Regions from separate parts of the Rheinheimera tilapiae genome, predicted to be linked through region 1. Evidence: predicted binding sites of a transcription regulator. Region 1 holds the regulator's gene; each other region holds the start of a gene.
What was found. Region 1 encodes LexA, which represses DNA repair genes until DNA is damaged. Its sites were predicted from a motif close to TACTGTNNATATNNACAGTA; they were not measured.
Positions count from the first base shown of each region.

Region 2: a site for LexA is predicted at 1,907-1,926, ahead of umuD (translesion error-prone DNA polymerase V autoproteolytic subunit). Genes of this name have one in related genera too.
Region 3: a site for LexA is predicted at 2,564-2,583, ahead of ACFFJP_RS01755 (DNA recombination protein RmuC). Genes of this name have one in related genera too.

Region 1 covers NZ_JBHLXP010000011.1:63,277-67,598, forward strand. Annotated here, with positions in the region: gene ctaD (cytochrome c oxidase subunit I) at 1-337, opposite strand, end outside; gene coxB (cytochrome c oxidase subunit II) at 341-1,489, opposite strand; gene lexA (transcriptional repressor LexA) at 1,750-2,382, opposite strand; gene plsB (glycerol-3-phosphate 1-O-acyltransferase PlsB) at 2,537-4,322, shown strand, end outside.
Region 2 covers NZ_JBHLXP010000001.1:602,404-606,725, reverse strand. Annotated here, with positions in the region: gene ACFFJP_RS02630 (Arm DNA-binding domain-containing protein) at 1-1,026, shown strand, start outside; gene ACFFJP_RS02625 (hypothetical protein) at 1,023-1,322, shown strand; gene umuD (translesion error-prone DNA polymerase V autoproteolytic subunit) at 1,937-2,380, shown strand; gene umuC (translesion error-prone DNA polymerase V subunit UmuC) at 2,383-3,687, shown strand; gene ACFFJP_RS02610 (methyl-accepting chemotaxis protein) at 3,984-4,322, opposite strand, start outside.
Region 3 covers NZ_JBHLXP010000001.1:394,194-398,515, reverse strand. Annotated here, with positions in the region: gene ACFFJP_RS01765 (alpha/beta fold hydrolase) at 1-346, opposite strand, end outside; gene ACFFJP_RS01760 (substrate-binding periplasmic protein) at 369-1,181, opposite strand; gene ACFFJP_RS01755 (DNA recombination protein RmuC) at 1,181-2,533, opposite strand; gene ACFFJP_RS01750 (antibiotic biosynthesis monooxygenase family protein) at 2,649-2,996, opposite strand; gene ACFFJP_RS01745 (cytochrome P450) at 2,996-4,171, opposite strand; gene ACFFJP_RS01740 (ArsR/SmtB family transcription factor) at 4,273-4,322, shown strand, end outside.

The DNA of each region.
Region 1 (4,322 bases):
ATGCCATGTCCGGCGCCCCAATCATCATCGGGATTAACCAGTTAGCAAGTCCGGTAAAAGCCGGCATCACGGCGCCGAAGACCATGATCAGGCCATGCACCGTAGTCATCTGATTAAAAAATGCTGGCTCTACCAGTTGTAAGCCGGGCTGGAACAGTTCGGCACGGATCACCATAGCCATCGCACCACCAATAAAAAACATGGTCAGCGCAAACAACAGATATAAGGTGCCAATATCTTTGTGATTTGTCGTATAAAACCAGCGTTTCAGACCCGCTGGAGGGTGGTGATGACCATGGTCGGCGTGATGATGTGGATCAGTTGAGATTGTGCTCATGCCTTACTCCTTCTGTCCATTTTTCGCGGCCTGTACATCAGCAGCCTGGACAAGATCGCCGGTATTATTGTCCCAGGCATTGCGCTCATAGCTAATCACCGCAGCAATTTCCTGCAGGCTTAACTGTTTGCCAAATGCCTGCATCGCTGTGCCCGCCTTTCCGTTCAGCACAATGTTGATGTGCGCGGCCTTTTGGTCAGCTAAGGTTGCCATTTTACTGCCTTTGAGCGCTGGGAATACGCCGGGTAGGCCCGTGCCTCCGGCCTGATGACATGCTGCACAATAACCCTGATAAACTTTCTCCCCCAGTGTCATTGCTTCTGCCATTGTCATCTGCATCGACAGTAATTCCTGCTCTGCCGCTTTGAGTTTGGCCAGCCTGGCACCTTCGGCCTCAATCCACTGGTTAAAATCATCCGGAGACTTGGCGACAACTACAATCGGCATGAAACCGTGGTCTTTGCCGCAAAGCTCCGCACACTGACCGCGATAGGTCCCTGGTTCATTCACCTGGGTCCAGGCTTCGTTGATAAACCCAGGGTTTGCGTCTTTTTTCACCGCAAAGGCAGGTACCCACCAGGAATGAATCACATCGTCTGAGGTCATCAGAAAACGAACTTTTTTACCGGTCGGGATCACCAGTGGGCGGTCGACTTCCAGTAAATAATTCTCGTTTTTCTGCAGTTTGTTCTGGATTTGTTTGGCAGGTGTGGCGAGTAGCGAATAATACTCCACCGGGTATTCAAGATATTTGTAGTGCCACTTCCATTGTGAGCCGGTGACCAACACCGTCACATCGGATTTGGTAGTGTCCTCCATCGCAATGAGAGTCTGGGTGGCGGGAATTGCCATTAACACCAGAATAACAACGGGAATTGCAGTCCAAAGCAGTTCAACTTTGGTGCTTTCATGGAATTGCGCAGGCTGCACACCTTTTGCTTTGCGATGATGGACAATGGACCAGAACATAGCTCCAAATACCACAAGGCCAATTCCGCAACAAATGTAGAAAATCGTCATATGCAGGTCATACACCTGCTGACTGATCTCCGTAACCCCCTTGGTCATATTCAGGGGCATTTCTGCGGCAATAGCCGAATCGACACACAACAAGGCCGGCAGCGAGCAACGATTAAACATCGTGTTCGCCACAGCACGTCTCCTCTGTCAGTTTGCATAAACTGTTGCCAGAATCCGACGCGCCCACCACTTTGCATCCCGATTCTGCAACTTATCGTTGTTATTTTTTCCTGTAAGAAACCGCCCTTGGCCTTCTAGTTGACCATTTGTTTTGGCCGGTTCCGCTTAAGAATTAGACAAAATCTGTAAAAAGCCAAGGTGAGAATGAAAAAAAACGCCACAATGTCTAAAACTGTGGCGCTTCTGTATAAATCAATGATTTGTTTTAAAAATCACCAGGTCTGAGTACGGACAACTCCAACGGCTAAACCTTCAATTGCAAAGAACTGCTGGGTTAAGTCTACTTTTATCACATTAAAGTCAGTGTTTTCGGGGTGTAAGTAAACAAATTGTCCATCCTTGCGGAATCGCTTTACTGTGACATCTTCATCAACCCGCGCAACGATCACTTCACCTTGCCTGGCTTCGGTTGTTTTGTGCACAACAAGTAAATCGCCATCAAGAATGCCAATGTCTTTCATACTCATGCCAGATACTTTAAGCAGGAAATCCGCGGATGGATGGAACAGGTTAGCGTCGATCTGATGGTATTGTTCAATATGTTGTGTTGCCAGAATAGGCTGACCGGCAGCAACTCGGCCGATCAACGGCAGCCCCTGAATTTCAGGCTCATTGGCCGCGACTTCAGTGGTATCTTCAATGAGACGGATCCCACGCGATGTCCCCGGCAACATTTCAATAAAACCTTTTTTTGCCAGCGCTTTTAAGTGCTCTTCAGCAGCATTCGCCGACTTAAATCCGAGCTGCGTTGCAATTTCCGCTCGCGTCGGTGGCATCCCGGTCTGGGCCTGATAATCTTTCAGAAGTTGCAGAATTTCGGCTTGTCGTGGTGTAAGTGGTCGCATGATGCTGAATGCCTATACAGTGGATACTGGGAGTATATACAGTGAAAAGCGGCGTGCCAAGCGCCTTACGGCACAATTTACTGGTAAGACCTGAATTTGGCGCTGTTTTTCATTCCGTGCTAAAGTAGCGGGCTGTCGTTTTTGCAGGTTTCTTATGTTCGCCCGACTCACTTTTTTGGCCAGGATGCTTTATTGGCCACTTAAACCGCTGGTGCAGTGCAAAATTGTTGCCGCGCCGCCATCTCAGTCTGCATTAGGTGCAGATAAGCCATTGTTTTACATTACCAAAGTATCTTCGGCCAGCGATCTGGCCACGCTGATGCGTGTCTGCCGGCAACTGGGATTACCTGCACCAGATGACGAAGTACAACTGGGCTCAGTGCGCTTACCGCGTACGCTGTATCTGGAAAATCCGAAAACCCTCAGTGGACATCAACGTCCTTCTGCAGCCCTGCAAATTGGTCAGCAGCTGTTAGAAGCTCATCTTGATCACACACAAGATGCTCAACTCATCCCGGTTTCGATCAATTGGGGCCGCGCTCCAGGTAAAGAGGCCAGTGTTAAAGCCATTATTGGTGAGCAAGCCGCACCAAACTGGCTACGTAAGCTATTGATTGTGCTTATTTCCGGCCGCCATACGCTTGTGCAATTTTCCGATGCATTGTCATTGCGGGACATGGCCGGCCAGTATGGGGCGGCGACTGATACTGCGCATAAGTTGTTGCGGATGGCCCGTTTCCACTTTTATCGCCAACAGCTAGCCGCGACCGGGCCGCGCCAGCCTGACCGTGCAGCCTTGTTTAATGCGTTATTAGGTTCAGCGTCCGTTCGGCAAGCAATTGAAGAAGAAGCGCTGCAGAAACAAATGCCACTGACGGCTGCCCGGCAGGAAGCATTATTGTTACTCGAAGAAATTGCTGCCGATCAACGTGAATCCACAGTGCGGCTTGGCGAGCGTTTTTTACGCTGGTTATTTGGCAAACTCTATACCGGTATTCAGGTTCGCAATAACGAACAAGTACGAGAGCTGGCTCAGCGCGGGCACGAGATAGTCTATCTGCCCTGTCACCGCAGCCATATGGACTATTTGTTGCTCAGCTATGTGATTTATCAGCAAGGTCTGGCGTCACCGCATATTGCAGCCGGTATTAACCTGAATTTCTGGCCCATTGGGAAAGCTTTCCGTCGGGGCGGTGCGTTTTTTATCCGGCGCAGTTTCAGTGGTAACAAGCTGTATTCAACGGTATTTCGTGAATATCTGACGCAGTTATTCCGCAAAGGTTATGCCGTGAAGTACTACAGCGAAGGTGGTCGCAGCCGCACTGGCCGGCTGTTGCAACCGAAAACCGGCATGCTCGCCATGACGATCCAGGCGATGCTGCGTGGCATTGACCGACCGGTCACTATTGTGCCGGTTTATCTCGGTTACGAACATGTGATGGAAGTGGGCACTTATTTACGTGAACTCAAAGGCACTCATAAGGCCAAAGAATCTGCGTTTGGTATTGTCAAAGCCGCAACAAAGCTCAGAAATTACGGTTTTGGCTTTGTAAATTTTGGCGAACCGCTGTCGCTGAATCAGTTTTTGCAACAACAAGTTCCGGACTGGAAAACTGCCATTGACCCGCTGGAACCACCAAGACCTGACTGGCTGAACCCCGTCGTGTCGGTGCTGGCCCATCAGGTGATGCTGCGAATTAATCAGAGCGCTGCCGTCAACAGCGTTAATCTGCTGGCAACCTGTATTCTGGCTGCGCCGCAACAGGTATTGCCAAAGCCGCAACTGTTGGCGCAAATGGAGTTGTATCTGCGATTGTTACGCGACGCGCCTTATCATGCCAATGTGACATTGGCGGCAGGCTCAGCCACGGAATTATTACAGCATGCGGAGCGCTTGCAAAAAGTGCAGATCGAACAAGATGACTTTGGTGCTTTGGTAC
Region 2 (4,322 bases), on a different contig from region 1:
AAACTGGGACGTTTTGTCTATGACCATTACTTTCCGAACAGCAAACTTGCCGAGCAGTTTTGTCAGCAACAACGCCACTTACTGGCTTTGAACAAAGCCGGACGCTTACCAACTTTTGCAGAATTCACGGAGATTTGGCTTGAAGAGATGGCCGTCACATGGCGAACATCCTACAAAGATACGGTAGTGACCTTGATTAAGCTTCGGATCTTACCGACGTTTGGAGACAAGTTGGTCGACCGCATCACTAAAGCGGACATCATGCAATTTCGCGCCTCACTCGGCAAAGTACGTCGCGAAAATGGCACTGGCTTGACCGCAGGGTATATCAACCGACACACCAAAATCATTTACATGATCCTCAATGAAGCAGCCGACCGGTACCATTTTACCGCGCCTGTGCGCCTCAAACCACTCAAAGTTCAAAAGACTGACGTCGATCCGTTCACGATGGAAGAAGTTGAATTGTTTATCAATCATGTAGGCCCCCGGTTTCGTGATTACTTTATTGTCCGCTTTTTTACCGGGATGCGGACTGGTGAAGTTGACGGCTTACAGTGGCGCTTTGTTGACTGGACTCGCGGCATCATTTTGATCCGCGAGACCTGGGTCCGCGACCGTCTGGAATATACCAAAAACGATGGCAGCCAACGCGAAATCAAAATGTCCGAGCCCGTTCGAAACGCCCTGCTTCGTCAGCGCGAACTCACTGGCAAAGCAAAGTTTGTGTTTAGCACCAAAAAAGGCACACCTCACAATCATCGTAATGTCACGCAACGGATTTGGTACCCCACGTTACATGCTCTGGAATTACGCGACAGAACGCCTTATCAAACTAGGCATACGGCGGCAACTCTGTGGTTAGCGGCTGGCGAAAACCCCGAGTGGATCGCGCGGCAGATGGGCCATACCACCACAGAGATGCTCTTTCGCGTCTATAGCCGCTACGTCCCCAATCTGACCAGACAAGATGGCTCCGCAGCGGATGCATTACTGCAACGCATTCAGTTCGGAGGTATTCAATGATTATGATTGAACAAACTGCCTGGTATAAGCAGTGCCTTGTTGAAAAAGAATTCGAACGGCGAATTCGACTGCTTGGCACTTGGCTGATGTCAGAAGCGAATTTGTCCGCACATGGTCTCGAGCTTGCAATTGCGTCTGATGACTTTGGTGATTGTTGCAATGAAGAGTTCATCTACAACTGGGTAAAGGCAACTGTTTGCTGCCCGAGTTGCCTACGCGGTATGGGCCGGCAAAAGTTAAGAAAAAAATTCATTTACTGGCTGCTTGACCATCATTTTTACATAGAACTCCACTGACCGATCGGTCGCACTTTAAATGCTGAGTGAGGATCCACTATTTACTTTTAAGCAAAATCTCAATATCGTTAAGTCGTAGGCTCTGTAATTAAAGAGCTTCTGCATCGGGCGTTCCGGGACTTAGTCTGATGTAGCTGGACAGGTGTTCTAATCCGGAAGAACACTGGTAGTGGCAGCACCTAAAGTGCTGGTTTCCGAACCATAATGCTAAGGAAACGCTTCGCCTACCGCCTACATACAAAACGCGCTATATGCGCGTTTTGTGTTTCATACGTCTCAGGTTACGTGAGCTCATTCGAACGAGTTAACATTTCGCAGCAGCCTTTACCTGTCTATTGTTGTAGCTCGAGCAGCTATTGCCATTTGTCAGTGCAAAGCACCACGTACCAACCAAACCCCTGCCCCGCCCTTTATTCGGATTGGCCGCTCGAACCAATATGTAAAAGAAGACCTGGACCTGTGGCTGGGTGCGTTATCCAATCAGCAACACCTGAAGCAAGTAGATTGATCTGCTAAAGCCTGCACCATCGAATTGTCGCAAAAGCTACTGCTGAAGTTGACAAGGCAGGTGTATGTGCGATCATAACTGTATATAAATACAGTTATTGGTGATTATGTCCGTTTCTTTTCTTGGCGAGTCTGCTATTCGCAGCACTCTGAAATTGCCACTTTTTGTCAGTAAAGTTTCGGCAGGTTTTCCGTCACCGGCGCAGGACTACGTTGAACAAACGCTGGATTTAAACGAACTGTGTATTAAGCGCCCGGCCGCGACTTTCTTTGTACGGGTTGAAGGCGAATCTATGATTGAGGCTGGTATTTTCCATAACGATATCCTGGTGGTGGACCGTTCAGTAAAACCAGTCCATGGCGATATTGTGGTGGCGCAAGTGGATGGTGAGTTTACCGTCAAAGAGCTGTGTTTAAGGCCAAAATTGATGTTGGTGCCGCGTAATAGTGCCTTTCAGCCCATTTGCCTTGCCAGCGACAACGAGCTGCAAATCTTTGGGGTGGTGACCAACGTCATCAGGCAGATGAGCCGCTCGCATAAAACCCTGTAGTGATGAACAAAACCTTTGCGCTGGTTGATTGCAATAACTTCTATGCGTCCTGTGAAAAGCTGTTCCGGCCGGATTTGGCCAGTACGCCAGTGGTTGTTCTTTCGAACAACGACGGTTGTGTGATTGCCCGCTCACGCGAAGCAAAAGCGCTCGGTATTAAAATGGGCGTACCCTATTTTCAGGTGCGTGAGCTGGTTGAAAAACATCGCATCGTGGTGTTTTCGTCGAACTATGCGCTGTATGCCGATATCTCGTCCCGGGTGATGGCAACGCTTGAACAGCTGGCGCCTGCCGTGGAAGTCTATTCGATTGATGAAGCCTTCTTGAATTTAACCGGCTTCGACCAGGCGATATCGTTCACTGAGCTGGGTTTAGATATCCGCCAAACCATTCAAGATTGGATTGGTATGACAGTTTGTGTCGGCATTGCACCAAGCAAAACAATGGCAAAATTAGCTAACCATGCAGCCAAGAAATGGCAGAAAACCGCAGGCGTAGTTGATTTAACCAGTAAAGAGCGGCAGCGTAAGTTAATGGCTTTATTGCCAGTCAGCGAAGTGTGGGGAGTTGGCGGTAAACTGACAAAACGTCTCAACGAGTTAGGTATTCACACCGCCCTGCAGCTTGCGGATGCCTCACCAAAAATGCTGCGCCGGCAATTTTCTGTGGTGCTCGAGCGCACCGTAGCAGAGCTCAATGGCGAATCCTGCCTAGCCCTAGAAGATGTAGCAGCAAACAAAAAAGAAATCGTTAGCTCCCGCGCCTTTAGCGAGCGCATCACTGAATTCACTCATATGCAGCAGGCGGTATCTGAATATGTACATCGCGCATCTGAAAAACTGCGTAGTCAAAGTAGCAAAGCCAAACAGCTGACGGTATTTATCCGCACCAGCCCTTTTAGCAATCACGGCCAAGATCCGTTCTACAGCAATTCTGCAAGCGGTGTCCTGATAAGCCCAACTGACGACACGCGCGATTTTCTGCACTTGGCCGGTGAGCTTTTAAAGAAAATCTGGAAAGACGGCTACCGCTACGCCAAAGCTGGCGTGATGTTGGCTGATTTTTATGATGAAGGAACTGAGCAACTGCAGCTATTTACAGACGCTGCTAACGGCGGTGTTAGTGAGACAACGCCCCTGTATCGTGCAAATCCTGCACTGATGATAGTGCTGGATGAGATCAACCACAGCGGTAAAGCCAAAGTGTTCTTTGCAGCAAAAGGCCTTCAACAAGACTGGGCCATGAAACGCCAGCTGTTATCACCAGCGTATACGACAAAGTGGAGGGATATCCCGAAGGTTTGCTAAGAGCGATTTGCAGACATTTGTAAACTTGTAGGGGCGACCCTTGCGGTCGCCCGCAATCCGCTGAATTCGGGTAGGCGCAAGGCCTACCCCTACGGTTCATCAAATATCCTCTTTTGGCACAAAGCCGCGATCCGACGAAGTGGAACTTTCCGTGAAAGTGGTGGTGCAATTAATTTGCAACACATGGTAAGGAACGGTTACAAGGAGGTGGTAAATTAAATGCAATTATCCAGAAAGGATAAAAAGAGCCCGGCTCTAACAACTGGCCGGGCTAGTAGCATCATGAAAATGTCTGGCTAGTTTAGCCTGAATTTTGCGACAGTAGCATTCATTTGTTCTGCCAGTTCGGCCAATTGCTCACTGTTCTCTGCATTTTGCTGAGCCGCTTCGCTGGTGTCTTCCGCAACGGTGTTGATGCTTATGATTTTCTGGTTGATATCCTCGGCAACAACAGCCTGTTGCTCAGCAGCTGAAGCGATTTGCGTATTTTTGTCGCTGATGGCCTGGATGTTCATCAATACCGCCGCTAATGTCTGACCGACAGTTTCGATGCGGTTATTTCCCTCGCTCGCTTTAATTTGGCTTTTTGTAATGGCATCAGCAGCTTCTTGGGAGCCACTTTGAAAGGCTGAGAT
Region 3 (4,322 bases), on a different contig from region 1:
GCTTGTTGTCACCGGCCAGATAATTGCGCCAGTGCCGGCAGTTTTTGTGCACCAGTGCGCCATTGGGTCTGCGCCAGCTCACTGGGTCTATCGTGACTAACTCATCGACCCGGTAACCATTGGCAATCACCCGGGTCGCCATACTGGCGCCATAACTGTGCGCGATCACCAGTACCGGTTGACCCGCCTGTTCCTGCAAAAAGCGGCTTAATGCGCGTTGTTCAAACCACTGAAAATAATGCTGGCCCGGTAACACATGCTGACGTACCAGCCCGGTGTATTTATCCAAGGCACCGCCGACCCAAACGATCCGGCGTAATTCGCGAATTGAAGTCTCGGTGCTCATCTGCGCGCAAACCTCCGTGAAGCTACTCCAGCGCCCAACCAAATTCCTTTAATATAGCGCGATGTTCAGGCCCGCCATAAACCTCAAACCAGGCTTTTTTTAGCCGCTCCCGCACTGCAAAGGGCACACCTTTGCGACTGGCCACGATATATACCGGGTTACTGTGCAGACGAAAAGCAATCTGGTAGCGGGCTGCCAGTTCAGGATAAGCGCGGCTCCACTCAAGATATTGGGTTTTATCTTCCAACATGCCGACCACCCGCTCTTTTTGCAGTAAATTCAGTTTCTGCGTCAGACTGTTGGCATATTGCAAATAAGGCTGAAATTCAGTTTCCAGACTGACCTGAGCGAATTCTTCGCCGTACCAGGCATCGCGTAACACGCCCACCGCACCGGGTAATAGCAGGATATCGCTGAGTTTATTCACTTTGGGCAGATACTGTTTATCCAGCACCAGTACCGTTTCTTCCAGATAATGCGGGCCAATAAAATCGGCGTACAGCTCTCGCTCATAGGTGTATGACATCGTCAGCATTAAATCGATTTTGCCATCGCGCAATAGCGCCAGACTCCGTGGCCAAGGGCTACCGACCACCTCTAAGGTACACCCGGCTTTGTCGTTTAGTAGTTTTAGCAAGCGGTGGTGTAAATCATACCAACGCGGCAATTTCAGGCCGGCTGCATCCGTCAGGTCCTTGGATTCATTCAGATGCGCGACCAGATGACAAGGCGGCTGCGCAGGTGGGGCTGCCGGCAACAGTTCTTCGGCAACAAGGGGCAGGTTGAGCAATAGCCCGAACATAAGCAACGCTGCGCAGCGCACGTTCTTCAGCATTATTGGGCTTCTGCCGACAGTTCGAGCCGGGCTTTTTCTACCAGCTGCTGATCCAGTTCCTGCTTCACCGCCACACCGAGCTCCTTAAATTCTGCTGCTTGTTTAATCAGATTACCCTTGCCGCTATAAAGTTGCCCCAGGGCTTTGTCGTAACTTTCCCGCGCTTTGTCGAGTTGCCGGCCAACACCTTGCATGGATTCGAGGAATGCAGCCAACTTGGCGTAGAACCGTTCGGCCCGTTGTGCCAATTCTGCGCTGTGCTGGTTTTGCTGCTCAAACCGCCACAATTGCCGGACGATATTCAGGCTGGTCAGCAACGTGGTTGGTGTCGCCACCAGTACATTCCGCTCCAGCGCTTTTTGATATAACAAGGGGTCATGTTTCAGAGCTTCGACATAAGCCGACTCAATCGGAATAAACATAAACACCACTTCCGGCGAATTCAGCCCATCGAGCTGGTAGTAGCTTTTATCGGCCAACTCGCTAATTCGATCACTGACGGCCTGACAATGGTCTTTTAATGCCTCTGCGCGTTCCAGATCATGTTCTGCGTTGACATAACGGGTATAGGCCAGCAATGAAGTTTTTGCATCGATCACCAAATGTTTTTGTTGTGGTAAGTCAACAATGACATCTGGCCGGCGCCGGCCTTGCTCGGTCTGGAAGCTGACTTCACGCCGGTAATCGACACCGGGACGCAGGCCGGAATTCTCCAGCACATTCTCCAGCATCAGTTCCCCCCAATTGCCCTGCAGCTTTTTCTGGCCCTGCAGTGCATTGGTTAAACGGGCCGCCTGATCGGTAATGGCACTGTTCAGCTTTTGCAGATTCAGCAGCTCGGTTTTCAGCTCGCTACGCTGCTTTAAATCTTCCGTGTGAATGGATTCGACTTTGTCACGGAAGCCTTTCATATCGGCCTGCAAGGGGCTTAACAGCTGCAGCAAACTTTGTTGGCTCTGGCGGGCAAACTGCTCGCCTTTTTGCTGCAAAATCTGGTTGGCAAGGTTTTCAAACTCTTGTTTTAACTGCAGTTTACTGTCCTGCAACAACGCCAGTTGCTGCTGATACTGGCTTTGTTTTTCTGTGAGCAGTACCTGCAGCCGGTCGTGTTTTTCTTTCAGCCGCAAATAATCCTGCTGCTGCTGGCGCACTTCATCCTGGCTTTGCTGCAACTGCATGCGATGGTCATTGAGCAAGGTCTGTTGATGTTCCAGCTGTGCCTGCACCCGGATATGCTGGTCGCTTAGGGCCCGCAGCGCCTGTTGCTGGCGCCACCAAGCCAGTGCAGCAGCGGCGAAGCCTGCGAGCAACAGCAGCTCCAGCCACAGCCGGATCTCAGTCAATTCGTTCATTTTGCCTCCACTTCAAGGGGTTAGCACAACCACTGTATTACTATACAGCTTTTTGCACTATTGTGGATGCGAAGCACTCAGGACTCAGTAGTAAAATACCCAGCCGCCACCAACCTCAACCGGAATGATGCAGCTTGCTATCTGCCGGCGCTTCTGCCCTTGGAGTCATCCCATAGTCCCGGACCACTGTCGCCACCCGTAACCGATAGTCGGCAAACAGCTCTTGCCTGCCTCGTTGTTGGGCAAGGCGATGTGCTTCCAGCTGACGCCACTGGGCAATTGCGGCTTCATCACGCCAGAAACTTAACGACAGGATCTTGCCCGGCTCAGTCAAACTGGCAAAACGTTCGATGCCAAGAAATCCATCAATGTCGGCGAGCAACGGTTTCAGCGCTGCGGCTGCAGCCAAATAATCGGCTTCGCCAGTCATGGTTGGGGTTACTTCAAAAATCACGGCTAGCATCACTGTGCTCCTTTACTAAGTTGAAACTGTGCCAGCCGACCATTCATCGATGGCTGATAGATCCAGCGTAATTCAGCGCCTTGGCTCAAAGCACGCAATTGCGGCCACACAACTAACAGGGCCGTCGCAGCAATTTGCTCTGCCAGCTGACGGCCCGGGCATTGATGCGCGCCCAGACTGAAACTGAGATCGGTCTTCCCTTCGCTGAAACAAAAACGGTCATATGGCCTGAACTGTTCTGGTGCAGACCACAGCAGCGGATCACGCCCGGCCGCCGCCAATAGCAGCAATATGGTTGAACCCGCAGGCAGATGCTCGCCGGCGATTACGGCATCTTGCGCTAAAAAGCGCCGGGTGTTCTGCACGGGTGGGTCAAACCGGCTGACTTCCCGGACAAAAGACAACGCCTGCAGCTGGTCCTTAGGTGCCAACTCTGGCTGCCGGTAACAGCCAATTAAACTGTTCGCGATCAGACCCGCTGTCGCTTCATAACTTTGCGACAGTAGCCCCAGCAAATTCGCTGCTGCGATCTGTACCGCCGCCGTGCCAAATTCATCTGACAGCGCAGCACTCCAACTTCCGGCGTCTTGCAGGCAGTTCTGGATCAACTCCTGTAGCTTTAATGCAGCAGCATCGGCGGCACTGATATCAGCAGCATCAGCCTGTGCCGGCAGACAACGCACAAAATCTGCAATCGCCGTTGCGGCCAAGTGGGCTGCGGCCGGCTGCATGCCAAGTAATTGCGCCATGACCCGCACCGGTAGTTGATAAATCAGCTGATTAATCTGCGTCGCGTCAGGCAGCATCGCCCCCATCGCTTCATGCAAAACGGCTTGGCATAAGCCTGTCAGTTGCGCCGGAGCTATTGTCGCAAGCTGGCGCTGCAAAATCGCTTTCAGCTGCTGTTGGCGTGGCCCATCGGTCATCCGCAGCAAGGCGGCAAACACCTCGCCACAGCGATGCCCATGTAGCGCCGCTGGCACCGGTTGCCCGACTGGCCGTACCCTGGCAGCCGGATGCTGCAACACCTCGGTGACCACATCGGCTCGACTGGCCAGATAGCAGCCGCTTCCAGTGTCGAAGGGTAACAACGGACCTTGCCGCAATTCGGAGTAATATGGGTATGGGTCTGGCTGCACTGCTGCCTGTAGTATCGTGAATAAAGGTTTTGTCATGTTCGTCTCGGCTCCTGTGGTTTCAGCGATTCTTGTGCCTACGCTGAATTGCCGGCATCATGCATGCTCTTTTACATCTACGCTTCGCTCTGGAACGAACTATGACCGCAGATCTGCAATTGGCTAAAGTCGCTGGTGCTATCGCGGATTC